DNA from 2 places in the Afipia massiliensis genome. Region 1 is predicted to be linked to the other one. Evidence: predicted binding sites of a transcription regulator. Region 1 holds the regulator's gene; the other holds the start of a gene.
The links. Region 1 encodes PhoB, which activates phosphate uptake and scavenging genes when phosphate is short. Its sites were predicted from a motif close to TGTCATNNANCTGTCAT; they were not measured.
Positions count from the first base shown of each region.

Region 2: the regulator PhoB is predicted to act here: its motif matches at 8,687-8,703, upstream of YH63_RS08005 (DUF2794 domain-containing protein).

Region 1 covers NZ_LBIA02000001.1:4,161,081-4,176,030, forward strand. Annotated here, with positions in the region: gene pqqC (pyrroloquinoline-quinone synthase PqqC) at 1-218, opposite strand, end outside; gene pqqB (pyrroloquinoline quinone biosynthesis protein PqqB) at 215-1,135, opposite strand; gene pqqA (pyrroloquinoline quinone precursor peptide PqqA) at 1,289-1,369, opposite strand; gene YH63_RS19990 (hypothetical protein) at 1,709-2,056, shown strand; gene phoB (phosphate regulon transcriptional regulator PhoB) at 2,101-2,802, opposite strand; gene phoU (phosphate signaling complex protein PhoU) at 2,827-3,543, opposite strand; gene pstB (phosphate ABC transporter ATP-binding protein PstB) at 3,570-4,397, opposite strand; gene pstA (phosphate ABC transporter permease PstA) at 4,394-5,239, opposite strand; gene pstC (phosphate ABC transporter permease subunit PstC) at 5,243-6,241, opposite strand; gene pstS (phosphate ABC transporter substrate-binding protein PstS) at 6,362-7,372, opposite strand; gene YH63_RS21730 (hypothetical protein) at 7,724-7,885, opposite strand; gene fdhF (formate dehydrogenase subunit alpha) at 7,888-10,653, opposite strand; gene YH63_RS20030 (NADH-ubiquinone oxidoreductase-F iron-sulfur binding region domain-containing protein) at 10,650-12,359, opposite strand; gene YH63_RS20035 (gamma-butyrobetaine hydroxylase-like domain-containing protein) at 12,537-12,920, opposite strand; gene YH63_RS20040 (sulfurtransferase TusA family protein) at 12,920-13,159, opposite strand; gene YH63_RS20045 (hypothetical protein) at 13,249-13,494, shown strand; gene YH63_RS20050 (molybdopterin molybdotransferase MoeA) at 13,502-14,755, opposite strand; gene mobB (molybdopterin-guanine dinucleotide biosynthesis protein B) at 14,762-14,950, opposite strand, start outside.
Region 2 covers NZ_LBIA02000001.1:1,672,558-1,687,507, forward strand. Annotated here, with positions in the region: gene YH63_RS07960 (ComEA family DNA-binding protein) at 13-390, opposite strand; gene YH63_RS07965 (MBL fold metallo-hydrolase) at 538-1,539, opposite strand; gene YH63_RS07970 (DsbE family thiol:disulfide interchange protein) at 1,567-2,169, opposite strand; gene ccmD (heme exporter protein CcmD) at 2,166-2,357, opposite strand; gene YH63_RS07980 (heme ABC transporter permease) at 2,363-3,094, opposite strand; gene ccmB (heme exporter protein CcmB) at 3,189-3,857, opposite strand; gene ccmA (heme ABC exporter ATP-binding protein CcmA) at 3,854-4,456, opposite strand; gene acnA (aconitate hydratase AcnA) at 4,696-7,413, shown strand; gene YH63_RS08000 (DUF1223 domain-containing protein) at 7,520-8,293, shown strand; gene YH63_RS08005 (DUF2794 domain-containing protein) at 8,714-9,082, shown strand; gene YH63_RS08010 (GNAT family N-acetyltransferase) at 9,118-9,648, opposite strand; gene YH63_RS08015 (Bax inhibitor-1/YccA family protein) at 9,739-10,530, opposite strand; gene YH63_RS08020 (ABC transporter permease) at 10,736-13,309, opposite strand; gene YH63_RS08025 (ABC transporter ATP-binding protein) at 13,306-14,052, opposite strand; gene YH63_RS08030 (arylesterase) at 14,294-14,932, shown strand.

The sequences.
Region 1 (14,950 bases):
ACCGCATCCTTGATCGGAATGGAACTCTGATAGTAGTAGCGATTAAGGGCCCAGGCCTGCACCTGCCCTTTGTTAAGTTTGCCGCCATGCAACAACCGGTGGAACGGATGCAGGTTGTGATAACGCGTGGCGCCGATGCCTCGAAGCGCCGTCTCAAGTTCGTCCGCTGTCGCAAGCGGCGTTCCGGTCTTCAATGCAAACACGCTCGTCGCGATCAAATGGTGATCTCCGCTCCGTCCGAAGGAATTTGCCAGCCCGCACGCTCGGCCGCCTGACGTTCGGCGGAGCCCGGAAGCAAAACCGGATTCGAATTATTGATATGCAGGAAAATCTTGCGGGCAATGCCGAGGTCCGCGAACGCAGCTATCGCGCCGTCCTCGCCGGACATCGCCATGTGACCCATTCGCTGCCCCGTCTTGATGCCAAGCCCAGCAGAGATCAGTTCGTCGTCGCGCCAAAGCGTCCCATCGAAGAAAATCAGTGGGGCCCCTTGAAGGCGTTGCTTCAGCTCAGGGGTAAGCGCAGCGCACGCGGCGAGGAAATACAAATGCTCCCCGTTTCGTTTGTCGGAAATCCGGAGTCCAAGCGTATCCCCAGGGTCTTCGCTGCCGCTTTCGCCTTCAAGATACCACGCCCGCTTCCCCGGCACGGCGAATGGAAGAACCTCGAGGCCAGAGAGAGAGCCGTCGGAAAATTTCGGTTCAAACGCCACGTCAAACTCGATCGGCTCGCGCCGCGCGCGCTTCTCGTCGAGCACGTTGAAGATGCTGTTCGACTTGAGAATAGAGAGTACCCGCTGATGAGCGTAGATCGTGAACGGCGAGCCTTCGCGAAGCGATAGCAGCCCGGCTACAGCATCGACCTCGCCATTGGTCAGAATGACGCCGGTAATGGGACTATGCCGCAACTGATCTGTCTTGGGATGAAGTTGGGGAGTCGCTATCACCTGCTGACGCAGGTCCGGCGAGGCATTAACCAGAAACCAGTGCTCCCCGTCTGCGCTAACGGCGATGGAAGCCTGTGTCGCGCGCAGTTCCGGGCGCCCATCGCGCGCGGCCCGGCAGATTTCACAATTGCAGTTCCATTGCGGAACGCCCCCGCCCGCCGCAGCTCCAAGAACGACGACGCGCATCAGACCCCGCCCTCGATTCAATCACAGGATTAGTGATGGCAGAATTCAACGCCACAGACGCCAACAACCCGGCCTCGCACAGGAACACCTCTTCCTTCAAGGAATTCCTGGCGCAAACCGGATCGCTTCACTGCGAGCCTGATAGCGGGATGCGGCCTATTTTCGTGCCGCGCAGGCGTACATATTGATTTCCATGCCCACTGGCACTTCGACAATCCTAGGGGTCTTCCAGGCCATTTTGGTCTCCTTGCCCATTGTGGACGCGACTTTGAATCCTCGTCCGTGACAAAGCTAACATGGAGCTTCCGGACCGTGCCATTGAATTTCAGACACCAACGCCACAAGTTTGTGACCAAGTCAGATATGTGTGCAGCGCACCAATGTTCGATCCTTTCTCGCGGCGATGCAAAAAGCTGCACCTTCGCGAAAAAAAGCGCTTTACGCCGATACCTGTCGCTCTCAACCTGTCGTCAATAACGACGCCGCAACGGCGCGATTCTTCACAACAGCATGGGTCGCTATAGCCTTCCGAGCCGAAGGACGGACGACTCTGTAGTGACAGGGAGGGAATTCACGTTGAGCTTGCCCCGCGCACGCATCAAAATGTCCGATGCGGATATCGTCAGCCGGTTCGAACGGCTCGGCTACAAACTCGCCATCGATCAGATCGCCTTCACATCGGAAAGCGTCGAGGACTTCTACGACGCGCGGGAAACACTCTGGACAGGTGTAGGTACGATCAAGATCTATGAGGAAGGCGGATTGCTGCTTGTTGAAAAAGCACAGCCGCGCGCAGGCCAGCCCTCGCGCGACATCGCAGTCATCAGCCTCGGACATGCGCGTGCTGTGATGGGCGTCCTCAAACCGGACAAGTCAGCGGAGTTGCCCCGCTATGCCGGGCGCATGGAATTGTCCGAACGCTAGAACGGATCATCTTCGCGCGCCAATCGACGGCTCTTAGCCTGACGCTATTCCGCCTTGGCAAATCGATCGTCAAGCGCATAGCCTGCGCCGCGAACGGTGCGGATCGGATCGGATTCTCGCCCGAGATTCAGAAGCTTCCGCAGCCGCCCGATGTGGACGTCTACGGTACGCTCATCGATATAGATGTCGCGCCCCCATACGCCGTCGAGCAACTGCTCGCGGCTGAACACGCGTCCCGGGTGCTCAAGGAAGAACTCCAGGAGCCGGTATTCGGTCGGTCCGAGATCGATAGGACGGCCCGAGCGAGCAACGCGCCGTCTGTCCCGATCCAATTCGATGTCGCCGAATGCGAGCACCGTGGCGAGGCGCTCAGGACTGGCACGCCGCAAAAGACCCTTCACGCGTGCCAGCAATTCCGGCACCGAGAACGGCTTCACGATGTAATCGTCCGCACCAGTTGCAAGCCCCCTCACCCGTTCGCTTTCCTCGCCGCGCGCGGTCAGCATGATGATTGGAATCTGCTTGGTCTCTGGTCGCGCACGCAACCGGCGGCATAGCTCAATCCCGGACAGGCCCGGAAGCATCCAGTCGAGGACGATGAGATCGGGAACATGCTCCTTGAGCCGTGTATCCGCATCGTCGCCACGTGCAACCGTTTCGACGTCGTAGCCCTCGGCATCAAGGTTGTAGCGAAGCAGCGTTGTCAGCGCTTCTTCGTCTTCGACCACAAGAATTCGGGCGCTCATGCTCGATCCTTCAATTGAGACACATTAATTTCCAGACGCGGCCGCTGCAAAGTTCGTCATATCGCCCTTCGGGCGCTGATCGATCATCTGCTGGCCTTCGATCATATAGAACACCGTCTCTGCGATATTGGTCGCGTGATCGCCAATCCGCTCGATGTTCTTGGCGCAGAACATCAGGTGGATACAGAAGCCGATGTTGCGCGGGTCTTCCATCATGTAGGTCAGGAGTTCACGGAACAGCGAGGTGCAAATCGCATCGACCTCCTCGTCGCCCTTCCAGACCACCATGGCGGCAGGCAGATCATGCGCTGCGTAGGCATCGAGCACAGATTTCACCTGCGACTGCACAAGGTCGGTCATGTGCTCCAGTCCGCGGATCAATTTCAGCGGATGAAAATCACTATCGAGCGCCGCAACGCGCTTACCGATATTCTTGGACAGGTCGCCGATACGCTCAAGATCGGTCGCGACACGCATCGAGCTGACGATCTCGCGCAAGTCGACCGCCATTGGCTGACGGCGCGCAATCGTCAGAACCGCACGCTCCTCGATCAGGTGCTGCAGCTTGTCGATGTCGAGGTCTGCGGCGACGACACGCTTGCCAAGCGCAACGTCGCGGCGGATCAAGGCATCGACGGAATCGACGATCTGCCGTTCAGCCAGGCCGCCCATCTCGGCCACAAGCCGGTTAAGCTCCTGAAGGTCTTCATCGAACGCCTTGGCGGTGTGATCTGAACCCATGGTATGTCTCTCCCGCGAAATGCGCGTCAGCCGAATCGGCCGGTGATGTAGTCTTGCGTGCGCCGATCGGTCGGCGAGGTGAAAATCTTGTTGGTGTCGTCGAACTCGATCAATTCGCCGAGATACATGAACGCGGTCTTGTCCGACACACGCGCCGCCTGCTGCATATTATGCGTTACGATGGCGATCGTGTAATCTTCCTTCAGCTCCTGGATCAGCTCCTCGATCTTCGCGGTCGAAATCGGATCGAGCGCCGAGCAAGGCTCGTCGAACAGGATCACCTCGGGACGAACCGCAACGGTGCGCGCGATGCACAGGCGTTGCTGCTGCCCGCCTGACAGGCTGAGACCGCTGGCATTCAACTTATCCTTGACCTCGTTCCAGAGCGCTCCACCCTTCAGCGCGGCTTCGACGCGGCCGTCCATTTCCGACTTCGAGATCTTCTCGTAAAGCCTGATGCCGAAAGCGATGTTCTCGTAGATCGTCATCGGAAACGGTGTCGGCTTCTGGAACACCATTCCGATCCGGGCGCGCAACAGATTGAGGTCGAGCTTCGGATCCAGAATGTTGGTCGAATCCAGCATCAGGTGTCCGACCGCACGCTGACCAGGATAGAGATCGTACATCCGGTTGAAGATGCGCAGCAAAGTCGATTTGCCGCATCCCGACGGACCGATAAATGCGGTGACACGATTCTCGCCCAGAGCAAGATTGATGTTCTTCAGAGCGTGATGCTCGCCATAATAGAAATTCAAGTCGCGCGCTGTCACCTTGGCTCGCGCGTCCGCCTGGGCAACTACCCCCGGTACGTGCCCGCGCGGAAGATCAACACTCACTGAAAGCTGTTCGCTCATTTCGAGGTCCTCTCAGCGCCAAGAATGCGTGCGCCAATGTTAAGGGCAAGTACGGTCAAGGTGATAAGCAGTGCCCCACTCCATGCGAGCTGTTTCCAGTACTCGTACGGGCTCTGGACGAAGTTGTTGATGGTCACCGGCAGGTTGGCCATCGTCTTGGTAAGATCAAGACTGAAGAACTGATTGCTGAGCGCTGTGAACAGCAGCGGCGCGGTTTCGCCGGCAACGCGTGCAGTGGCCAACAGAACGCCGGTGATCAGGCCTGCGCGCGCGGCACGATAAGAAATACGCTTGATGACCAGTGAACGCGGCAGGCCGAGTGCGGATGCCGCTTCACGTAGTGGGTTGGGAACAAGGCCGAGCATGTCCTCCGTGGTGCGTACCACCACCGGAATGACGATGACCGCCAGAGCCAGTGTGCCTGCGAGCGCGGAGAAACCGCCCATCGGCACGACGACGGCGCCGTAGACGAACAAACCGATGATAATCGACGGCGCGCTCAACAGGATATCGTTGATAAAGCGGATCACCGACGTCAATCTGTCGTGCTTGCCGTACTCGGCAAGGTAAGTACCGGCAAACAATCCAACCGGCGCACCGATCCCGACACCCAGCACCGTCATGATGATCGAACCAACGATGGCATTAAGCAATCCGCCATCGGTAGAGCCCGGCGGCGGAGTGTTCTCGGTAAAGATACTAAGGTTCAGGCCCGCGAGGCCGTTGTAGAACAATGTGAACAGGATCAGCGCAAGCCAGGTGACGCCGAACAACGCGGCACCGAGACACAGGATACGGATCACGATGTCAGAGCGGCGACGGGAGGCATAAATCGGATTCATGGCTCAGTTCCCCGCCTTCTTCTCGAGGCGCATCAGCATCAGCCGCGCTGACGCCAGCACGAAGAATGTGAGAACGAAAAGCAGCAGACCGAGCAGGATGAGACCCGACTGGTGCAGGCCATCGCTTTCGGCAAATTCGCTGGCGATAGCTGCTGAAATTGTCGTGCCGGGCGCAAAGACCGAGGTCGATATCCTAAACGAGTTTCCGATGATGAAGGTGACGGCCATCGTCTCGCCGAGCGCGCGGCCGAGCGCCAGCATGATGCCGCCGATCACGCCGACCCGCGTATAGGGAATGACGACGTTACGGACGACTTCCCATGTAGTGCAACCGACGCCGTAGGCTGCTTCCTTCAAGACCGGCGGAACCGTCTTGAACACGTCGACCGAAATCGAGGTGATGAAAGGCAGCACCATGATCGCGAGGATCAGTGCGGCATTGAATAGGCTGAGATACGACGGCGGGCCCGCGAAGATGGTGCCGAGAATTGGCACGCCGTCGAAAATCTTGATCATGAAGGGCTGAAAGGTGTTCGCCAGGAACGGGCCGAGCACGAAGAAGCCCCACATGCCATAGATGATCGACGGAACGCCGGCGAGCAGTTCGACCGCCATGCCGATCGGGCGGCGCAGCCATTGTGGACACAACTCGGTCAGAAAGATCGCGATGCCGATACCGATCGGAATGGCGATCATCATCGCGATCACCGACGTTACCAGCGTGCCGTAGATCGGGCCAAGCGCACCGAGCACCGGTGGATCCGCGGACGGCGCCCAGCGCTGCGTCCACAGGAAGGAGAATCCGTACTCCTTCATCGCAGGCCATGCGCCCGCGATCAGGGAGAGAATGATGCCGCCGAGAATGAGAAGAACCGCGAGCGCACAGGCCCGAGTGGTCCAATAGAATGCCTTGTCCCCGAACTTGAATGCGCTCAGAGCCTTCGCGCGATCGTAAGGTCCAGCTTCGTCTATCGAGGTGCTCTGAACGGTCATCTCTGCCACGCTCGTCCCCTGTCCCATTCATTCTAATTGAAGTCTGCTAGCCGCACACGTCTTGATTGGCGCGGATGCCGTCAAAGGAACCGAAGGAGAGGCAGCAGGCCTCTCCTTCGGAATGTTCGCTTAGCTCTTGATGTCGGCCGACCAGGTCTTTTCGATCATCTTGACCACCGGCTCAGGCATCGGGATGTAGTCGAGATCCTCAGCCATCTTGTCGCCCTTCTCGAACGACCACTTGAAGAACTTGATCGCTTCCGCGGACGCGGCTTTGTCGACCGGAACCTTGTGCATCAGGATGAAGGTCGCGGCGGTGATCGGCCACGAAGCCTCACCCGGCTGATCGGTCAGGATCACGTAGTAACCGGGAGCCTTGGCCCAATCAGCGTTGGACGCTGCGGCCTGGAACGTAGCCACGGTCGGCTGGACGGTCTTGCCGGCCTTGTTGGTCATCGCTGCATGGGTCAGCTTGTTCTGCTTGGCGTATGCGTACTCGACGTACCCAATCGAATTCTTGGTCTGACCGACGTTCCCTGCAACGCCTTCGTTGCCCTTGGCGCCGACGCCGGTGGGCCATTCAACAGCCGTTCCCAGGCCGACCTTGGCCTTCCACTCGGCGTTGACCTTCGACAGGTAGTCGGTGAAGTTGAAGGTCGTTCCCGAACCATCCGAACGGCGCACCACGGTGATGGCGTCGGTCGGCAGGGTGAGCTTCGGGTTCAGCTTGGCAATGGCAGGGTCGTTCCACTTGGTGATCTTGCCGAGATAGATGTCGCCGAGCAGTTCGCCGGAGAGCACGAGTTCGCCCGGCTTGATGCCTTGGAGGTTCACGACAGGCACGATCGCGCCCATCACCATCGGCCACTGAATGAGGCCGTCCTTCTCAAGCTGTTCAGCCTTGAGCGGCGCGTCGGTCGCGCCGAAGGTCACGGTCTTGGCCTGGATCTGCTTGATGCCGGCGCCGGAACCGATCGACTGGTAGTTCAGGCCATTGCCCGTCTCTTTCTTGTAGGCGTCAGCCCATTTCGAATAGACGGGGAACGGGAACGTCGCACCCGCACCGGTGATGTCGGCGGCAAAAGCCGAGGTCGATGCGGCGACAAGGCCAGCAACGACGGCTGTTTTGATGAAATTCACTGGGTCTCTCCATCGTGTGAGCGGGTGCACAATCATCGGAGATTGTTTCCCGAGGCCGTCTCTTTAGAGGTCCGGCATAGAGCTTTTATGGAGGTTGGATGACAGTCGTGTGACACCCTGTGACAGCACAGGACACCACTGAATTCATCCGCGTACCCTGTTGATATATTTTATGAAAATCGACTTCAGCTCGCCCGCTCAAAATATGAACGGAAAGGAATTTTAACAACTGTGTACAGCGCGCGGGCCGCCCGATGACAGAGTTCCGTGCATCGTCGCCAAGCAATTTCCGGCTTGGTTGAAGGGCTGCGGGAGACGCTAACCGCTCAGAACACTGAATTTGCGCGCGATTCAGGTTTTGACCGAGCCATATGGCCCGGCGAGCGGCAGCCGGCGCGCGAATTCAGAAGCGAGCCAGTCGATAAAGGCGCACACCCACGAGAACTGGTGATTCTGCGGATAACCGGCAGCGCCAACGGCGGCGTTGTCTGACCGCCACGGCTTTGCGTTCAATACTACTCCGCCGCAGTGCGAAGCTCAGCGCGCTCCACACGCACAGCACAGAACTTGAACTCAGGAATTTTCCCGAACGGATCAAGCGCCGGATTGGTCAGCAGGTTTGCTGCCGCTTCGGCGTAGCAGAACGGCATGAAGACCATGTTTTCAGGAACGTCGCGGTCGGAGCGAATCTTGACCTCGATAGCGCCTCGGCGCGTTTCCAACTTTATGAAATCTCCGGGCCATACGTTTATCCGCCGCATGTCCCTCGGCGACATGAAGGCAACGGCCTCAGGTTCGATGCTGTCGAGCACCTCCGAACGGCGCGTCATCGAGCCGGTGTGCCAGTGTTCAAGCACGCGGCCCGTCGACAGCACCATCGGGTACTCGTCGTCGGGAATCTCGTCCGGCGCTGTGACACGCGCCGGCACGATCTTGCCGCGGCCGCTTTCGGTCGGGAAACCTGTGGTGAAAATGATCTCGTTGCCAGCCTTGAACGGATCATCGACCGGATAAGTCACCGCACCTTCGCGCTCGAGCCGTTCCCACGTGATGTTTTTCAGCGACGGCATCACATAGGTCATCTCGGTGAACACATCGGCAGGACCGCTGTAATTCCAGTCGAGCCCCATACGCTTGGCGATTTCCTGAATGATCCACAGATCCTGCCGGGCATCGCCGGGTGGCTTGATCACCTGACGTGCGATCTGCACGCGACGATCGGTGTTGGTGAACGAGCCTTCCTTCTCGGCGAATGCAGATGCCGGCAATATCACGTCGGCATGGAACGCAGTCTCAGTCACAAACAAATCCTGCACCACCAGATGCTCCAGCATGGCTAGCGCCTGACGGGCGTGCTGCAAATCGGGGTCTGACATCGCGGGATTCTCACCCTCGATGTACATGCCGGTAATATCACCTGCATGGATTGCATCCATGATCTCTACAACAGTCAATCCCCGGACCGGATCGATCTCCTGATGCCAGAGTTTCTCGAACGGCTGACGCAAGTCGACACGGCCCACAGGCTGATAATCCGGCAGAAACATCGGAATGAGACCCGCATCCGATGCGCCTTGCACATTGTTCTGACCGCGCAGCGGGTGCAGGCCCGTGCCGGGACGGCCGATCTGTCCTGTAGTCAGCGCAAGTGCGATGAGGCATCGCGCGTTGTCAGTGCCGTGGACGTGCTGGCTGATGCCCATGCCCCAGAAGATGATCGACGATTTCGCCTTCGCATACATGCGGGCGACTTCGCGCAGGGTCTCGGCTGGAACGCCGCAGATCAATTCCATCTTCTCCGGCGGGAATTCCTTGATCTTTTCCTTGAGGTCGTCGAACCCCTCGGTGTAACCGGCAATATACTGCGCGTCGGTCAAACCCTCGGTGATGATCGTGTGCAGCATTGCATTCAGCATCGCTACATCGCTGCCGGGCTTGAACTGCAGATGCATGGTCGCGTGACGCGACAGCGATTGTCGGCGCGGATCCATCACGACCAGCTTCGCGCCCTTCTTCGCCGCGTTCTTGATATAGGTCGCCGCGACAGGATGATTGACGGTTGGATTCGCACCAATGACGATAATCACCTCCGCATCCGCGGCCGCTGCGAACGGCGCGGACACGGCGCCCGAGTTCAGGCCTTCCATCAGGGCTGCAACCGAGGACGCGTGGCACAGTCGCGTACAATGATCCACGTTGTTCGAGCCGAAGCCGGTGCGGACCAATTTCTGGAACAGATAGGCTTCCTCGTTTGAGCCCTTTGCCGATCCGAAACCTGCCAGCGCCTTGACGCCCTTTGTATCGCGAATTTTGGCAAGGCCCTTGGCGGCGATATCGAGAGCTTCTTCCCACGACGCTTCGCGGAAGTGCGTGAACGGGTTAGCCGGATCGACCTGATCTCTGGCGTCCTTTTTGGCATTCGGCAATCGGACCAGCGGCTTCGTGATCCGGTGAGGGTGATGAATGTAGTCGAAGCCGAAGCGCCCCTTGACGCAGAGGCGGTTGTGGTTGGCAGGGCCATCGCGGCCCTCGGCATAGACAATCTTCTCGTCCTTGACCTGATACTCGACCTGACAGCCGACGCCACAGAACGGACAGAGTGAGGCGACCGTCTTGTCGGGATAAACCGTGCGGGTCTGGTTGGCGTCGAGATACGCTGACGGCATCAGCGCGCCGGTCGGACACGCCTGGACGCATTCGCCGCATGCGACGCAGGTGGATTCGCCCATCGGGTCGTCAAAGTCGAACACGATCTTGGCGTCATGGTTGCGGTAGGCCATGCCGATGACATCGTTGACTTGAACCTCGCGGCAGGCGCGCACGCATAGTCCGCACTGAATGCAGGCGTCGAGATTGACGCTCATCGCCGGATGGCTGCTGTCGCCCGCCCAGCGATCATTGGCCGGGAAACGGCTTTCGGTGACCTCGACCTTGTCGGCCCAGTTCCAGAATTTCGAATCCGGATCGTGCGAAGTCGCCCGCGCTGGCTGATCCGCGACGAGCAACTCCATCACCATCTTGCGGGCGGAGACGGCGCGTGCGCTCGCTGACTTAACCTTCATGCCGACATTGGGCATACGCTTGCAGGAAGCCGCCAGCACACGCTCGCCTTCAATTTCCACCATGCATGCGCGGCAATTGCCGTCGGCGCGATAGTCTGGCTCCGGCGAATAACACAGGTGCGGAATTTCCGTCCCTTCACGTTTGGCGACCTGCCAGATCGACTCGCCCGGCTGGGCCTCGACCATCTTCCCGTCCAGCTCAAATTGGATCTTGGTCATTCTGCGGCTTCCTTGGGCGCGAATTCCTCGGGAAAATATTTGATGACGGTAGTCAGCGGGTTTGAAGCCGCCTGCCCCAGACCGCAAATTGATGCATCACGCATCGCCTGACTCAATTCATCGAGCAGATCGCGGTTCCACACGCGCTGTTCCATCAGCGTCGCCGCCTTCTGCGTTCCGACGCGGCATGGCGTACACTGGCCGCAACTCTCATCCTCGAAGAAGCGCATCAGGTTTAGCGCAGCATCCTTGACCTCATCCTTGTCGGACAGGATGACAACCGCCGCAGAACCGATAAAGCAGCCATATTTTTCCAGCGTGCCGAAATCGAGGGGGATGTTGTCCATCGACGCCGGCAGGATGCCACCCGAGGCACCGCCCGGCAGATACGCGTGAAACGTATGCCCATCGGCCATGCCGCCGCAGAACTCGTCGATCAGTTCACGCACCGTGACACCGGCAGGCGCGAGTTTCATGCCAGGATTTTTCACACGCCCGGAGACCGAGTAGCTGCGCAAGCCCTGACGTTCGTTGCGGCCCTGCGATTTCCACCAGTCTCCGCCCTTTTCGACGATGTCGCGCACCCACCACAGCGTTTCGATGTTGTTGATCAGGGTCGGCAGGCCGAACAGGCCAACCTGAAACGGATATGGGGGCTTGTGACGAGGCAACCCGCGCTTGCCTTCGATGCTTTCGAGCAGTGCGGATTCTTCACCGCAAATGTACGCGCCTGCACCGCGGCGCAGATGCAATGTCGGACCGCCGGGCGGCAGTTTCTTGATTTCGCGTTCGATGATTTCGCGCGACGCTGGATACTCGTCGCGCAGATAGATGTAGACATCGGGAGCTTCAACGACATGCGCGCCGATCAACATGCCTTCGATAAAGCGATGCGGGTCGGTTTCGAGATAGTAGCGATCCTTGAAAGTCCCCGGCTCGCCTTCGTCACCGTTGATCGCCATGAGGCGAGGACCCGGCTCGCCCAGAACGGCGCGCCACTTGCGGCCGGTCGGGAAACCTGCGCCACCAAGACCACGCAGCGACGCGTCATCGAGCGCCTTCAGCAAATCCTCTTTCGTCATCGCACCGGAGCGCAACTTCGTCAGCAGCGCGTAGCCGCCCTCGGCAACGTAGGAGTCGTAATCGATGTACTTCGGCAGATGCGCGTGGGTATCACCGCTTTTCGCCGCGGCCAGAACGCTCTCAACGCTCGCATGATCGACGAAATTGTGTCCCACCTCCGCAGCCGGCGCTGTGTCGCAGCGCCCGACGCAAGGCGCGCGCACGACACGCACGCCGGGGCCGGCGCTCTTCTTCAACTCACTCAGCAGCGTCTCCGCGCCGAGCATCGCGCAGGTCAGAGAATCGCAAACCCGGATGGTCAGCGGCGGAAGATCGGGCTGGCCTTCTTTGACCACGTCGAAATGCGCGTAGAAGGTCGCGGTTTCGAACACCTCCGCGAAAGCCAGTTTCATCGAGTCGGCAAGCGCAGCCAAATGAGCCGCCGAAATCTGGTTGTACCTCTCCTGGATCAGGTGGAGATGCTCGATCAGCAGGTCGCGCTGCCGGGAGCGACCTTCGAGCAAAATCTCTATTTCTTCAGCGGCTTGCGGGTCAATCTGTCGACCTTTGGGCGTCGATTTTGCCCGCCGGCGGCCTTCACCAGGGTGTTCGAATGGCTGAACCTCTTGGACGTTATGATGCATTCGAATGTCTCTTCCCAAAGTCTTAGAACCCCGGACGATAGTATCTGGCATTCAATATGCCAAGAATTATTCCAAGGTTGCGCAATGACGCCGATTGCTACCCCTTTACGCAATATGAAATGGAATTCCGGAGCTGCCGCTTGCCGACGCCACGGCTATGGACACGTGCAGTAAGCGTTAACGGATTCCGGGCTTGTCGCGGTCCAACTGCTTGGCAGCCAGATCATCAAGATAGTTTTGAAAGCGACCTTCGGCGTTGATGCCGAGATCATGCAGGAATGCCCAGGAGTAAATCCCGGTATTGTGCATATCGTCAAAACCGATCCGCACTGCATAGTTTCCGACGGCATCTACGGAAAGAATGGCGACGTTACGCTTGCCGCCGACAGTTTTCCGCTCCGCTTCGGAATGTCCCTGCACCTCGGCCGAAGGGCTGGTCACGCGCAGCAGTTCGGCGGAGAGGTTGAAGACCTTGCCATCATCGAAGGCGATGACCAGAGAGCGCCTGTCTTTCGCAAGCCGGATTTCCACCGGCCACGCCGGCGAAGTGTCCGGGCCGATCAAGCGGACGCTCCATCCGCCTTCTCGATCATGAACACGATTCGTTGTTCGGCGCGTTCGATGATCTCAACGCGATCACCGGTTTCCCGGATCAGATTGGGAATATCGATGACGGACAACGGATCGGTGCAATGTACCTCAAGCCGATCGCCCGCGATCAACGTCTTCAACGCCTTTCGCGTCTTCAGTACCGGCAGCGGGCATTTAAGCCCCGTCAGATCGAGCTTGGTCATAGCCATACCTCTCAATGGCGGAGGCCATGATCATCGTCAACTGGCGCCTTAGCCATCTCTTGCAGTGCATCATTTTCACCCCATGAGTCCAAGACATGCGACGCGAGCGCGACAATCGATTGCTTGCTTTGCCCGATTCCGACGCCCAAAATGTATGTGGAACAAATGATTTGCTGGGGAATGCCATGAGAGTATTTATCGCGGCGTTGCTGTTTGCCGGAGTTGCCGCCGCCGGCACGTCAATGATCCTGAACGCTTTCCAAGAGCCTGGCTATGTCGCGTTCACGACCAGTGGAGCCCGCGTCGGCGACCCCGGCCACAACCTGGTCGGGCCAGGCTGATGTGGCGCTAGACCAGACTTGAATAGTCCAGAAACCCGACCGTCTGGCCGGGCTCAACCGTTGTGACCTCTTCATCGAGTTCGACCAATCCGTCGGTATCCACCAGCGATGAGAGAAGGCCCGCGCCTTCGCGCGGAAATTTTACCGCCTCCAGTGCCCCCTCACCTTTGCGTAAACTGACCCGCACGTACTCGCGGCGGCCGATCTTCTTCTTGTAGCTAAAGGCAGCGCGTACCGGCATCGGTATGGGCCTTTTCTGTGCTGTGCCAGCCAGCGCCAGAACGGTCGGGCGGACGACGTAGGCAAAAGTCACAAAGCTTGCCACGGGATTTCCCGGCAGCCCGATAAATGGCGTGCCGCCGATGACGCCCATTGCCACCGGACGGCCCGGCTTGATCGCCATGCGCCAGAGCACCAGCGTCCCGACGCTCTCGACTGCGGCCTTGACGTGATCCTCTTCGCCCGTGGAAACGCCACCCGAAGTAAGGATCAGATCATGATTGCCAGCGGCTTCTTTCAACGCTGATGCAAGGGAGGCGCGATCATCGCGCAAAATGCCGAGATCGCTGACCTCGCAACCAAGCCGCTTCAGCATTGCCGTCATCATGAAGCGATTGGAGTCGAAGAGTTGCGCAGCACCGCGCGGCGCGCCGGGCGACACCACCTCATTGCCAGTCGAGAACACGGCAATGCGCAGGCGTCGCCTTACCTCAACATTGGTGAGCCCGAATGCAGCAATCAGCGCGATGTCCTGCGGTCGCAATTGCCGCCCGGCGAGCAGCGCCGAATGACCTGCAGGAGTATCCTCACCGACCGGGCGCACATTGGCACCGGCTTTGAGACCCGGCGGCAGCACAACTTTGCCAGCCTGGTCGATCCGTACGTCCTCCTGCATGAACACAGTATCGGCGCCAGCGGGCATCGGCGCGCCGGTAAAAATGCGAACCGCTTCACCGGCGGCGATGGCAGCCGACGCCGAGGCCCCCGCCTGAATACGCCCGGCGATCGGAAATGCCTGCTCGGTGTCGCGCGGCAAATCCGCGCCGCGCACCGCATACCCATCAACCGCTGAATTGGTGAATGGCGGCAGCGCCAGCGGTGCTTTGATGTTGGCACCGAGGATGCGGCCATCCGCCTCGGCCAGATCGACCCATTCCGTATCCGTCACGGCATCAATGCGACTGCCAATAATCGAGACGGCTTCGTCGACCGACATCATGGGGCCGCCGAATGCGAAGCAGTCGTCCGAGAGTTGTGCCATCGGCGATCAGGCTCCCGCGGCCTCATGCGCAAACACATCCTCGATCCGCACCGCCGCCGCCTTCATAATGCGGGCGATGGCTGGAATGTCATCGAGATGAGCGGTCGGCAGCGTCGAATTCACGGCGATGTCGGCGGCGATACCGACAATGGTCGGGTCTGCAGGAAACATCAGCGGCTTGCCGTTCGCGGCACG
Region 2 (14,950 bases), 2.5 Mb from region 1:
CGAAAAGCAGGATTACTTCTGCTTCGCGATGATCTTGTCCTTGATCTCGGCGTAGGTCTTCTCAGGCACGATCTTCTTGTTCACGAGATCGTCCTTGCCCTTGTAGGGGCGGCCCTTGATGATCGCGGCGGAGTACGCGTCGCCGATCCCCTTGAGCGCCTTGAGCTGGTCGGCGGTCGCCGAGTTGATGTCGAGCAGTTCAGTCTTGGTGTCAGCCTTGGCCGCGGGAGCCATCTTCGAGTCGGCCTTCGGCGCCGTTGCTGCGGCAGGCGGAGGCGCCATCTTGCCACCGGTTGCCGGCTGGGTCGCCTGAGAGAACGACGGCGACGATGCGAGCAGGCCGAGGGCAAGGGTCGCGGCAGTCAATGAAAGAAGTTTCGAATAACGCATGGGTGTCCCTCCAGGACAGTGATTGCAACACGCATAGCGTATGTTCGAATTCGTGGCCGCGCCATGGCTTCAAAATGAACGGCAGATAAAAGCGCAAAATTATTTTGAGCCGCTTTGGTGCGGCGCGGCTGCGCCAAACACGCCCGGTTAGTTCTTGGCCGCAGGCAATTTCTCGAACGGATCGAAGGCGACAAAAGCCTCTGGCAACTTGACGTCGATGCCGGAGGTCCGGCCCCGCTCGTTGAGGAATTTCATCGAGACGGCAAAGTCATCGAGCAGGTTCGGCAGGGGGACCAGCGGCTGGTCCAGCGGGCGGGTGAAGTCGTCCCAGTGAATCGGAATGACGCGCCGCGCGCCCGGCTTGTCCACGACTTCCCGCCAGTAATCTTCCATGTAGCTGGCGGGGCGCTTGCCGAGTTGCCCGGTGCCCAGAAACACCACATCCGCCTTGCGTCCGTCCAATGCTCCGGGGACGAAGCCGGCGCTGGCGTTGATCAGCATGCGCCGGTCTCCGTGCTCGACAAGGACCATGAAACTGCCGCCCTCGAGATAGGCGTTGGCGCGAACCGGCGGCTTCAACGGCTCGGCGATCTCGCCTCCGGTGAAGGGCGACGGCACATGGCGGCCGGGAAGCAATGTGATGCGGAAACGCCCGAAGGTCATCACGTCGCCGGTGCGGCGCACGGCGATCTGGCTGTCCGGCAAACCCCAGCCACGCCCGACATTCGCGGTCGATTCCGATCCGACGAGAGCTGCGCCGGTGCGTGCGGCGACTTCCGGCGAATCCATCGCGTGATCGTAGTGGGAGTGATTGACGATGACCGCGGCCAGCCGCGTGACACCGGCGCGCCGCAGGGTTGTCTCGATGACAGCTTTGTCCGGCGCGATCTTCTCGAGAAGCAACTGCCGTGAGTTCGGCCGCGTGAAGAAGCCGTCGGTCAGGATCGCGGTCTCGCCATCGTCGAGCAGCAAGGTGGAAACGCCCAGGAATGTGACGCGTAGCCCCGGATCGCGGTTGGCCTTGGAGAAGGTCTTCAACGCATTGAAGGCGTCGATGTCCGGCCGGTTGCTTAGGCCGTGATAGATATAGGCGGCGGCAGCAACGATCAGCAGCAGCAGGACGGCGGCAATCCGGATCACATACTTCATGGGACCTTCCGCATCATGCCGGATATCTCAGGGTTTGCCGCGCAGCGCCTTCTCGATCTCGGCCTTCAGAACGACGTCGATATTCTGGGGCGTGATCGGGCCGATCAGCTTGTAGGCGATCGCTCCGTCGCGGCCGATGACGAATGTTTCCGGCACGCCGTAAACGCCCCATTCGATCGAGGCGCGGCCATTGGCATCGGTGCCGACTTCGACGAACGGATTGCCGTAGCGCCCGAGGAAGCGCCGGGCGTTGTCCGGGCTGTCCTTGTAGTTGATGCCGATCATGCGAATCCGCTTGTCCTGCGCGAGCTGCACCAGCAGCGGCGCTTCGTCATGGCATGGCACGCACCACGACGCCCAGACGTTGACGACGCTGACCTGGCCCTTGAACGCCGCCGGATCGAGGCCCGGCACCTGTGCGCCATTCGCAACGAGTCCATCAAGCGGGGGCAGTATCGTCTGCGGGGCGGGACGGCCGATCAGTGCCGAGGGGATGCGGGCGGGGTCGCCCGCGCCGAGCCGGAGCCAGAACAACCCGGCGAGCAGGGCGAAGGCGATCAGCGGCAATGCCACCAGCCAAGAGCGGCCTTGTGAGCGGCGCTGCGGGCGCGTTGTCCCGTTGTCGCTCATGATGTTTTTCCGGGAGGTTGTGCCGAGCGCCGGGTCACGCCGCTGGCTTCGAGATCCCGCAAGATCTGTTTCTGGCGGCGGAAGTCGAGCCCGACCCACACGATGAGCGCCGCGACCACGAGCCCGACAAGCAGGTACGACGTGACGATGAAGGATGCGTAGGGACCGAGCGATGTGAGAAACGGCATGGCGATCACGCCGCCTGCCGGCTGGCTTGCATCATCTGCAAGGTGCGCACCCGCCGCCGCAGCACCTCGTTGCGCATCGCGGCGAGATGCAGCGTCAGAAACAGCAACGAGAAAGCCACCGCCATGATGAGCAAGGGAATCAGAAACGCGCGGTCCATGCTCGGGCCGCCGGCGCGAATGACCGACGCGCCCTGATGCAGCGTGTTCCACCAGTCGACCGAGAACTTGATGATCGGAATGTTGATCGCACCGACCAGCGTCAGGATGGCGGCGGCGCGCGCGGCGCGGGACGGATCTTCCACCGCGCGCCACAGCGCCATGATGCCGAGATACATCAGAAACAGAATCAGCACGGACGTCAGCCGCGCATCCCATTCCCAATAGGTGCCCCACATCGGGCGGCCCCACAGCGATCCGGTCACGAGGGCGAGAAATGTAAACGCTGCGCCGAGCGGTGCAGCTGCTTTTGCCGCGACGTCCGCCAGCGGATGCCGCCACACCAGCGTGCCGAGCGCCGCGACGCTCATGACGCCCCAGACGAACATCGACAGCCACGCATTGGGAACGTGGATGAACATGATCTTCACGGTCGCGCCCTGCTGGTAATCGTCGGGCGCCATCGCCGCCTGATAAAGGCCGATCGCGAGCAGGATCGTTGTGACGGCGGCAAGCCACGGCAGCACGCGCGCGGTCAACGCGAGGAACCGGGTTGGATTGGCGAGGTCGATAAGGCTCATGATGGTCCTGATAATCGCCGCACGCGCAGGAGGCAATGCGCGGGGACTTTACGATGCCGCGTTTTTGCGAAAGTTGATCGGGCGCAATGTCGCATCAGTCGAGCCCATGCCGCAGACTGGCGGCCGCCGCAAACGGGCCGACCACCAGACTGACCAGCGACAACGCGCACAGGATCGAAAACGGCGTGCCGAACGGCATCGTCCCTTCGACGGCGGCGTTCGAGGCGGCGACACCGAAAATCAGCACGGGGATCGACAGCGGCAGCACCACCACCGCGAGCAGCAATCCACCTCGCCGCAGCGTGACCGCCAGCGCCGCTCCGATCATGCCGGTGAATGTGAGCGCCGGCGTGCCAACCAGCAGCGTCAGCGCAACCGCGAATGTGGCTGTCGCATCGAGGTTGAGCAGGATGCCGATCAGCGGCGTCGCCACGATCAGCGGCACGCCCGCCGCCAGCCAATGCGCCAGCGCCTTCGCCGCGCAGCTCAGTTCCAGCGGTGTGCGGCTCATCACGATCAGGTCGAGCGATCCGTCCTCCTGGTCGGCGGTGAACAGGCGATCCAGCGTCAGCAGGCTCGCCAGCATGGCGCCCAGCCACAGGATTGCCGGGCCGATACGTTTGAGCAAAGCGAGATCAGGGCCGATTGCGAATGGCATAACCACCACGACCGAGACGAAAAACAGCACGCCGATCATCGCGCCGCCGCCGGCGCGCAGCGCGACGCCGATGTCGCGGCGGACAAGTGCGGCAAGTGCGGTCACGCATCACCGCCGATCCGCAGTTCCTGTGCGGGAACCCCGAGCGGTCCATGAGTCGCGGCGAGAATGATTCCGCCGCTGCGCAAGTGCGCGCCCATCAATGCGGCCACCATGGCCTGCCCGGAGGTGTCGAGCGCCGAGGTCGGCTCGTCCAGCAGCCAGACCGGGCGATTGACAGCAATCAGCCGTGCAATCGACAGGCGCCGACGCTGTCCGGCCGAGAGGAACGCCGCAGGCAGGTGTGCCGCATGGCCAAGGCCCACGGTCTTCAGGCTCGCGGGTCCATCGATCGCTTCGCCGCCCAAAAATCCCCTCCAGAAATTGAGGTTTTCCAGCACCGTCAGGGAAGGCTTCAGCGCGTCGCGGTGGCCGAGATAATGCGCCTGCTCCGCAAGCGTGAGTTCCGCCTCGCCGCCCTCAAGTGTGATCGCGCCACCGGCGGCTGGAAGCAGCCCTGCCATCAGCCGGAGCAGCGATGACTTCCCGGCCCCGTTGATGCCGGTCACAGCCAGCGCCTGACCTGCGGGGACCGCAAGATCGAGACCGGAAAAGATGTCTCGCCCGCCCCTGACGCATTTCAGACCCTGAGCCGTAAGCCTCATGATGGATTGACCGATGGCCTGTGGCGGGGCGCTGTAGTTCCAGCCGTGACGTGCATGACAGGGAGACAATCCATAGCGGGTGTGGTGGACAGACTGGAAAGATTCTATAAAACCGGAACTTGGTGCAGCACACAATCAGCCACCGGAAACAGCACGGTTCAGCCCTGATTCCTTCGCTCTTGACGGTGTTCCGATACCTTTTGCCGGGTATCTCCAACTTCTGAACTGGGATCGTTCACATGCCCTCGCTCGACAGCTTCAAATGCCAGAAAACCCTCAAGGTCGGCGCCAAGACTTACGTGTATTACAGCCTGCCTGCGGCTGAAAAGAACGGCCTCAAGGGCATTTCGAAGCTGCCTTACTCGATGAAGGTGCTGCTCGAGAACATGCTGCGCAACGAAGACGATCGCACGGTCAAGAAGGCCGACATCGTTGCGTTCTCGCAGTGGGCGAGAAAGAAAACCCTCGAACACGAAATCGCATTCCGCCCCGCGCGCGTGCTGATGCAGGATTTCACCGGCGTGCCTGCGGTGGTCGATCTCGCCGCCATGCGTAACGCGATGAAGGCGCTCGGCGGCGACGCCGAGAAAATCAACCCGCTCGTTCCGGTCGATCTGGTCATCGATCACTCGGTGATCGTGAACTTCTTCGGTGACAACAAGGCTTTCGGCAAGAACGTCGCCGAAGAGTACAAGCAGAACCAGGAACGCTACGAATTCCTGAAGTGGGGCCAGAAGGCGTTCACGAACTTCTCCGTGGTGCCTCCCGGCACCGGTATTTGCCACCAGGTCAATCTCGAATATCTCGCGCAGACCGTCTGGACCAAGAAAGAGAAGCTCACCGTCGGCAAGAAGAAGGGCACCTTCGAAGTCGCCTACCCGGATTCGCTGGTCGGCACCGACTCGCACACCACCATGGTCAACGGTCTCGCGGTGCTCGGCTGGGGCGTCGGCGGCATCGAGGCTGAAGCCGCGATGCTCGGTCAGCCGCTGTCGATGCTGCTGCCGGACGTGGTCGGCTTCAAGCTCAAGGGCCAGCTCAAGGAAGGCGTCACCGCCACCGATCTCGTGCTGACCGTCACCCAGATGCTGCGCAAGCAGGGCGTGGTCGGCAAGTTCGTCGAATTCTTCGGCGCAGGCCTCGATTCGATGTCGGTCGCTGACAAGGCCACCATTGCCAACATGGCGCCGGAATACGGCGCGACTTGCGGCTTCTTCCCCGTCGACAAGTCCGCGCTCGACTATCTGAAGACCTCGGGCCGCAAGTCCGCCCGCGTCGCGCTGGTGGAAAAATACGCCAAGGCGCAGGGCCTGTTCCGCACCGCGGCTTCGCCCGATCCGGTGTTCACCGAATTGCTGACCCTCGATCTCGGCGACGTGGTCCCCTCGCTGGCAGGTCCGAAGCGCCCTGAGGGCCGCGTGGCGCTGCCGGCGGTCGCGGACGGTTTCGCCGCGGCGATGGAGTCGGATTACAAGAAAGCACTGGATGGTCACCGCTACGCGGTCGAAGGACGCAATTTCGATCTCGGCCACGGCGACGTAGTGATCGCTGCGATCACATCCTGCACCAACACCTCAAACCCGAACGTGCTGATCGGCGCGGGCCTGCTGGCGCGCAACGCTGCCGCCAAGGGCCTGACTGCGAAGCCATGGGTGAAGACCTCGCTCGCGCCGGGCAGCCAGGTGGTCGCAGAGTATCTTGCCAATTCCGGATTGCAGAAGGATCTCGACAAGGTCGGCTTCAACCTCGTCGGCTTCGGTTGCACCACCTGCATCGGCAATTCCGGCCCGCTGCCGGAAGAGATTTCGAAGGCGATCAACGACAACGGCATCATCGGCGCGGCGGTGCTCTCGGGCAACCGCAACTTCGAAGGCCGCGTTTCGCCGGACGTGCAGGCGAACTATCTCGCGTCGCCGCCGCTGGTGGTTGCCTATGCGCTGGCCGGCAACGTCAACATCAACCTTGCCACGGAGCCGCTCGGCACCGGCCGCGACGGCAAGCCGGTTTACCTCAAGGACATCTGGCCGACCTCGAAAGAGATCAACGCCACGATCAAGAAGTACGTCACCTCGACGATCTTCAAGAAGAAGTATGCCGACGTGTTCAAGGGCGACACCAACTGGCGCAAGATCAAGACCGTGACCAGCGACACCTACGCCTGGAACATGAGCTCGACCTACGTGCAGAACCCGCCGTATTTCGAAGGCATGAAGATGGAGCCGGAGCCGATCGTCGATGTGCTGGACGCGCGCATTCTCGCGGTGTTCGGCGACAAGATCACTACCGATCATATTTCACCCGCCGGTGCGATCAAGCTGACCTCGCCTGCCGGGAAGTATCTGTCGGAGCATCAGGTGCGGCCCGCCGACTTCAACCAGTACGGCACGCGGCGTGGCAACCACGAAGTCATGATGCGCGGCACCTTCGCCAACATCCGCATCAAGAACCACATGCTGAAGGGCGCCGACGGCAACATTCCGGAAGGCGGCCTGACCAAGCATTGGCCGGACGGCGAGCAGATGTCGATCTACGACGCCGCCATGAAGTATCAGGCCGAGCAGGTGCCGCTGGTGGTGTTCGCCGGCGCCGAATATGGCAACGGCTCGTCACGCGACTGGGCTGCCAAGGGCACGCGCCTGCTCGGCGTTCGCGCCGTGATTACCCAGAGCTTCGAGCGCATCCATCGTTCGAACCTCGTCGGCATGGGCGTGCTGCCGCTGACATTCGAAGACGGCGAGTCCTGGCAGTCGATTGGCCTCAAGGGCGACGAGAAGGTCACGATTCGCGGGCTGCAGGGCGATCTGAAGCCGCGCCAAAAGTTAACGGCGGAGATCGTGTCCTCGGACGGTTCACTGAAGCGGGTCTCGTTGCTCTGCCGCATCGATACGCTCGATGAGCTCGAATACTACCGGAACGGCGGCATTCTCCACTATGTGCTGCGCAATCTGGCCGCGTAGCGGTCTGGAAACGTATCCGTGAACGGGCTCACCGCGAAGTGAGTAGCGAAGCACCCAGGGGGCGGCCTATCAAGGGGCCGCCTTCTTGTTGATAGGGACAGACGGGATGTCTGATTTGCCAGAATCGAAAACGACAACAGCGGGCGCGTTCGCGTCGCGCCTGTCGCGTACGCTCGGCATCTGCGCGATCGTCACCGTGATCACGCCGGCATGTGCCGATGATCCGCGCGCGGTGGTCGAGCTGTTCACGTCGCAGGGCTGTTCATCGTGCCCGCCGGCGGACAAGGTTCTGGGCGAACTCGCGCAGGACAAATCCGTCATCGCACTCAGCCTGCCGATCGATTACTGGGATTATCTCGGCTGGAAGGACACGCTGGCGGATTCGCGCTTCAGCGCGCGACAGAAGGCCTATTCGCATATGCGCGGCAACCGCGGCGTCTACACACCGCAAGCCGTCGTCAACGGCACGACCGATGTTCTCGGCAGCGACCGCATCGCGATCGAGAATGCGGCGAAGGGCACCCAGAAGAACGACGGCGTGATGTCGGTGCCGATTACGATGACGACATCAGGCAGCCAGATCAATGTGTCGGTGGCGGAAGCTGGCGGCAGGAGCGGTGAAATCTGGATCTGCGCGGTGTCGAAGCAGGTTCCGATCACCATCTCGCGCGGCGAGAATCGCGGGCAGCAGATCACGTATCACAACGTGGTGCGCAACGTGCTGAAGGTCGGCGACTGGAATGGCAAGGCCGGCAGTTGGACCGTGCCGCTTGAAAACATCACGCGCGACGGCGTTGATGCGGCGGCGGTCTTCATTCAGGACGGCAATCGCGACAAGCCCGGCCCGATGCTGGGCGCAGCCTTTACCTCGCTGAACTGAAATCCCGTAATTTTGAATCAGGTCACGCCGCTGCAAGGTGGCGATACGCGATTGCGCGTCTGGTGCCAGCGCCGGCTTTCGTCATTCGAAGCAACAAACCCAACCCAAACAAAAAAGGCCAGCTCACGCTGGCCCGAAGGATGGGGGTCTCATTTGCTGCGAAGAATTAGACCCGATCCTGACGACCCCGGGGGGCTGGGGGCTGAGGAATCCGGTGCCGAAAGGACCGGGTCAACGCAGTTTCATCTTGATCGCAGTCCAGCACGGCGGTGGATTGACCGAAATCGGGCGGCATTATGATTTTGCCTGACGTCCACGTGATGCTCTGTGTCCTGTGTCCGGCGGCATAAGCGCTTGAAATCATGCTTGCAGGTGTCGCCGGACGGGGCGATCATGTCGGGTATGTGACAGGAGGCGCCGATGAATTCAGTGTCGGGCGATATCGATCCAAGCGAGAGCCGGGGGCTGGAGCGCAGCACGACGCCACTCCCGCCCCAGAGCGTTACCTTCAACCGCATCGAGCTCAATCGCATTCTCAATCTGTATGGGCGCATGGTCTCCGACGGCGAGTGGCGCGACTACGCCATCGACTTTCTGAAAGATCGTGCGGTGTTTTCGATCTTCCGCCGTGCGTCTGAAGTCCCGATCTACCGGATCGAAAAAGATCCGCGTCTCGCCCGCAAGCAGGGCGCCTACAGCGTGATTGCCGCCAGCGGACAGATTCTACGCCGCGGCCATGATCTTGAGCGCGTGTTGCTGGTGATCGACCGCAAGCTGGCGCTGGTCTAGAGCGCGATTCGGGCCGCGCTAGGCGGCCAGCTCGTTCAACTATTGGGAAGCGTCGTGCCGCCCTCGCCGAGCGCGCGCTGCATCATGACCGTGTCGAGCCAGCGGCCGAACTTGAATCCGACGGCAGCATGCGTGCCGATCATCTCGAATCCGGCCCGGGCATGGACGCCGACCGAGGCGGCATTGGCGGAGTCGCCGATCACCGCGATCATCTGGCGGTAGCCGCGCGCCTCGCACTGGGCGATCAATTCGGTCAGCAGCGCCAGTCCGATGCCGCGCCGGTGGCTGGCGGGCGCCAGATACACCGAGTTCTCCACGGTGAACCGGTAGGCCGGGCGCGCGCGGTAGAGCCCCGCATAGGCGTAGCCTTTGATGCTGCTGTCGATGGTTGCCACGAGATAGGGAAAGCCGCCGCGGGCCAGTTCGTTGAACCGCCGCGTCATCTCGGCGAGGTCGGGCGGGGTCAGCTCGAAGGTTGCGGTGCCGTGGTTGACGGCCTCGGCGTAGATATCGGTGATAGCGGGAATATCCGCGGGCATCGCGGAGCGGATCATGAGGTCTGGCATGAGGGTGCAGCTTAATGGGCTGCCCGCAAAACAAAAGCCCCGGCTTTTGGCCGGGGCTTTCGAGAGTTCACCGATCAGCCACGATCAGTTCTAGTCTCGCTGTCCGAGCAGCTGCAGCAGCAGCGTGAACAGGTTGATGAAGTTCAGGTAGAGCGAGAGCGCGCCGGTGATAGCGGCCTTCTCTGCCACGTCTCCACCCTGAGCGGCGTAGCCGTAGATGTAATCGTTCTTCAGGCGCTGGGTGTCCCAGGCGGTGAGGCCGGCGAACACGAGCACGCCGATCACCGAGACGATGAACTGCAGCATCGAGCTCGCGAGGAACAGGTTCACCACGCTCGCGAGAATGATGCCGAACAGGCCCATCATCAGGAACGATCCCATCCCGGTCAGGTCACGCTTGGTGGTGTAGCCGTACAGGCTCAGCGCACCGAACGAGGCAGCCGTGATGAAGAACACCCGCACGATCGAGGTGTGCGTGTACACCAGGAAGATCGACGACAGCGAGATGCCCATCAGCGCCGCGAACACCCAGAACAGCAACTGGGCGGTCGCCGGCTTCAGGCGATTGATGCCGAACGAGATGGCGAACACCATCACCAGCGGCGCGAGGATGAAGACCCACTTCAGCGGGCTCACGAACATCGCGACGCCGAACGACGTGAGATACTGCTTGCCGATCCGGCCGGCTGCGGCGGAGGCATCAGGCGTTACGGCGCCCATGTACACGCCGAGGGCGGCCAGACCAGTGATGGCCAGGCCGATCGCCATGTAGTTGTAGACCTTGAGCATGTACGAGCGCAGACCGGCATCGACGGTCGCGGCGTCAACGCGCCCGGCGGCCCGGCCGAAAGGTGACGTATAGTTGCGGTCCAAGTCCGACATCGTCGAAACCCCGTGGTTGACTGGCGAAAGCGAAGGGTCTGCGCCGCCAGCTATAAGCTTTTCCCAGATCCGACTGTGGGCCATCCGCTGGATGGCAACAAGCCGGAATCTGAACCCGCTCGGTATGTGGGAAACTAACACACTCGACGCAAGCATGGGCGCGCGGCTGTTTGTCGCAAAACCCTCTATCTGCTGCTACAAATTGTCATAAGTTACGGAGCACGGTCGCTGGTTTTTGGTTAAGCGCGAGTAATGTTCCGGCCAGCCCCAATCCGACCGTCACCGCGAGCGCGGCCAGCACCACGAGGGCGGCGCTGCCGGCCTGCCAGACGAAGCCCAGCGTCATCAGCCGGGTCACGATCTGCCAGGCGGCGATCGACCCAGCCGCCACCCCGAACACGGCCGTCGCCAAACCGATCAGCAGATATTCCAGCGCATAGGCGCCGAGCAGCCGCGCCCGGGTCGCGCCGAGGGTTTTGAGAATCACCGCGTCATAGACCCGGTGCCGATGCCCCGCAGCCAGTGCCCCGCCCAGCACCAGAATGGCTGAGATCAGGGTTACCGAACTGGCGCCCCGGATCGCCAGCACGAGGTTGGTCACGACCTTTCCGATCGAATCCAGGGCCTCACGCACCCGCACGCTGGTCACCATCGGGAAGGCGGCAGCGACGTCCTTGATGAGTTTGGCATCGCTTGCAGCATTTGAAGAACCGGCTTCGGTGAGTGTCGCAATGTCAGTGTGTGGGGCGCCGGCGAAGGTTTTCGGCGAGTATACCAAAACGAAATTGATGCCGAGACTCTGCCAGTCCACGGTGCGCAGATTGCTGATCTTCGCGGTGATGTCGCGGCCCAGCACATTGACGGTGATGTCGTCGCCGACCTTCACGCCGATGCCGTCGGCGATTTTCTTCTCCAGCGACACCAGCGGCGGGCCGCTGTAATCGGCACTCCACCATGTTCCGTCGACGACTGTCGAACCGCGCGGGACTTCGCCGGTGTAGGTCAGGCCGCGGTCGCTCTGCAGCACCCAGGCGGAATCCGTCGAGGGCTTGAGATCTTCGGCCCTGATGCCTTTCGCGGCGACGATGCGCCCGCGCAGCATCGGCACGGTTTCCACGTTTGCTGCCGGAGCGGCCTGTTTCAGGAACGCGCTGAACCGCGGAGCCTCGGCTGCGGGAATATCGATGAAGTAGAACGACGGCGCATGTTCGGGCAGGGCGGCCATGAATTGCCGCCGCAGGTTGCCGTCGATCTGCGTGATGGTCACCAGCACGGCGAGGCCGAGGCCGAGCGACATCACGACGGACGGCGTCAGCGCGCCGGGGCGGTGGATGTTGGCGATGGCCAGCCGCAGCATGGTGAAACGCGCGCGCGGCAGGCTTCTTGCCAAGGCCATCAGCATCGAGGCGACACCGCGCAGCACGGCGAATACGCCGACCGACGAGGCGACGAAAACGGCAGCCACACGTTTGTCATAGGCGAGCCCGATGGCGACCGCGATCAGCAGCGCGATCACCGACGCCATCAGAACGAGATAACGCCGGCGCGGCCAGTGAAATTCGTGCGCCACGCCTTCGCGGAACAAAGCCGCTACCGGCACGTCGTGGATGCGGCCAAGCGGCCATAGTCCGAACGCGAGCGCCGTCAGCAGACCGTAGACGAACGACAGCGCCAGCTCGCCGGCGTGAAATGTTGCCTCGACAGGAAGCGGCAGGATTTTTCCGAACAGGCCAACGATGATGAATGGTAATGCCGCTCCGATGGCGAGGCCGATCAATGATCCGAGAATCGCCAGCACCATGACCTGCACGAGGTAGATCGTGAACACCTCGCGGCCGGTTGCGCCGAGCGCCTTGAAGGTTGCGATCACGTCGCGCCGCTCGTCGAGATGGCTCTTGATCGCATTGGCGACACCGACTCCGCCGACCAGCAGAGCTGCAAGTCCGACCAGCGTGAGGAACTGCGTAAAGCGCGTGATGTTGCGCTCGAGTTGCGGCGACGCGTTGCCGCGGGTGCGGACTTCCCATCCTGCTTCCGGCAGCGCCTTTTGCGCAGCATTGACAACGGACTGCGTGGCGCGCTCATCGCCCGAAGCATCCGGCAGCTGCAGGCGATAGATCCAGCGCACCAGCGTGCCGGGCTGCAGCAGCCCGGTGGCGCGCAGCGCATCTTCGCTGATCAGGAATCGCGGTCCGAGACCTACGCCGCCCGCAAGCTTGTCGGGCTCGGCCTGGACGGTGGCGCGAACTTCGAATGTCGCATTGCCGACAGTCACGCGATCTCCGGCCTTGAGGCCGAGACGCGCCAGCAACACCGCGTCGGCACCCGCACCGAACGCGCCATCGCGCTGCGCCAGCAAATCCGGGACCGGCATCTTGGGCTCAAGCGAAACCGTGCCGAGCATCGGATAATTGCCATCGACGGCTTTCAGATCGACCAGCGCGAATTCGCCGCTCGGAGAGCGCGCCATGCCGCGCATGATCGCCGTGGCCGAGATCTTGCCGTGAGCATCGAGAAAGGCGCGCTCCTCTTTGGAAGCTTCCCGCTGGATCAGCGCGAAGGATGCATCGCCGCCGAGCAGTGTGCGTCCCTGATGGTCCAGTCCTGCGCTGAGGCTTCCGGCCACCGAGCCGACGCCCGCGATCGCCATGACGCCGAGCGCGATACAGGCGATGAAGACATAGAAACCGCGCAGGCCGCTACGCAGCTCGCGCAAGGCGAAGCGGACTGCCAGCGACAGTGTGCCGCCGCGCGGTGCGGTGTCGGCGGTCATGCTCATCGGGACGCCGTCTCGACCCAGTGCCGGTCGGTCGCCGGTCCGTCGATACGACCCGAGCGCAACCGCACCACCCGATCGCAGCGCTGCGCGAGTGCAGTGTCGTGCGTCACGAGTACGAGCGTCATGCCGCGCTCGAGGTGCTTGGCGAACAAGAGATCGACGATTTGCTTGCCGGTGGCCTCGTCGAGATTTCCGGTCGGCTCATCGGCCACGAGAATGGCGGGATCGGGCGCCATCGCGCGCGCCAGCGCGACGCGTTGCTGTTCGCCGCCCGAGAGTTGCGAGGGATAGTGATGCAGCCGCTCGCCCAGTCCGACGCCGGCAAGCTCTTGCGCCGCGCGCTCATTCGCATCCGCGCGGCCTGCGAGCTCGAGCGGCACCGCGACGTTCTCGAGCGCCGTCATGGTCGGGATCAGATGAAACGACTGGAACACGATGCCGACATGGCGGCCACGGAACCGTGCGAGAGCGTCCTCGTCGAGGGCATTGAACGCGGCGCCGTTGACCACCACCTCTCCGCTGTCAGGACGTTCAAGCCCCGCCATCACCATCAACAGCGTGGACTTGCCCGAACCTGATGGGCCGATCAGGCCGACGGCTTCACTGGGCGCGACGCGCAGGCTGACATCCTTGAGGATGTGAACGCGCGCAGCACCGCTGCCCAGCGAGAGATTGACGTTTGAGATGGAAATGGTGTCCGGTTCGAGACCGGCGCGCGGCGAGGGTTCAATGAGACTGTCCATGGATCTTTCATATGGGGGTTTCGGCCGCGCGGTCGAGGGGCTGGTGTCCCGAATCCGAAGTTCGCTCCATTTTGCCGCGCCTTCTGTGGCGAACTTCGGATTCGGAAGGACACCAGCAAACTGTAATTCTAGTGTGGCTTTGGTTCGCAGGTCCGCAAACGGAAGCTGTCGCAAGGAGGGTGCGGATCTGCGAACCGCCACACTAGCCCGGACGTTCATTGTCGCAGCAGCGGGGGCAATGATGGCGATGTCGGGGCCGGCCTCGGCTCAAACGGTACCTGTCAAACAAGATGTCAAAGATGTGAAGCCGATCAAGCTCGCTGTTCTGGGCGATTCCCTGACCGCCGGTTACGGGTTGCCGGCCACCGCGGCGTTTCCGGTGCGCCTGCAGAAGGCTCTCGCAGACAAGGGGATCGCGACCGATATCCATAACGCGGGTGTCTCCGGCGACACCACGACCGGCGGCCTGGCCCGTCTCGAGTGGTCGATCCCGCCCGGCACCGAAGCTGTGATCGTTGAACTTGGCGCCAACGATGCGCTGCGCGGCATCGACCCGAAGGTCTCGCGCGGCGCGCTTGACGAAATTCTCAACAAGCTGAAAGCGCGCAACATCGCTGTTTTATTGTGCGGGATGTACGCGCCGCCGAACTATGGCGCGGAGTATACGGCGACGTTCAACAGCATTTATCCCGACCTCGCCAAAAGTCACAAAGTGCTGCTTTATCCGTTCTTTCTCGACGGCGTGGCCACCGAGGCGAAGCTCACGCAGCCCGACGGACTGCATCCGACGGCTGCGGGCGTGGACATTGTGGTCGAGCGGATTCTGCCTACGGTTGAGGCGTTTTTGAAGGATCGTGCGTTACAGTCGGGCAGGCCCTGAGGGATTTGTGTAGTTCCC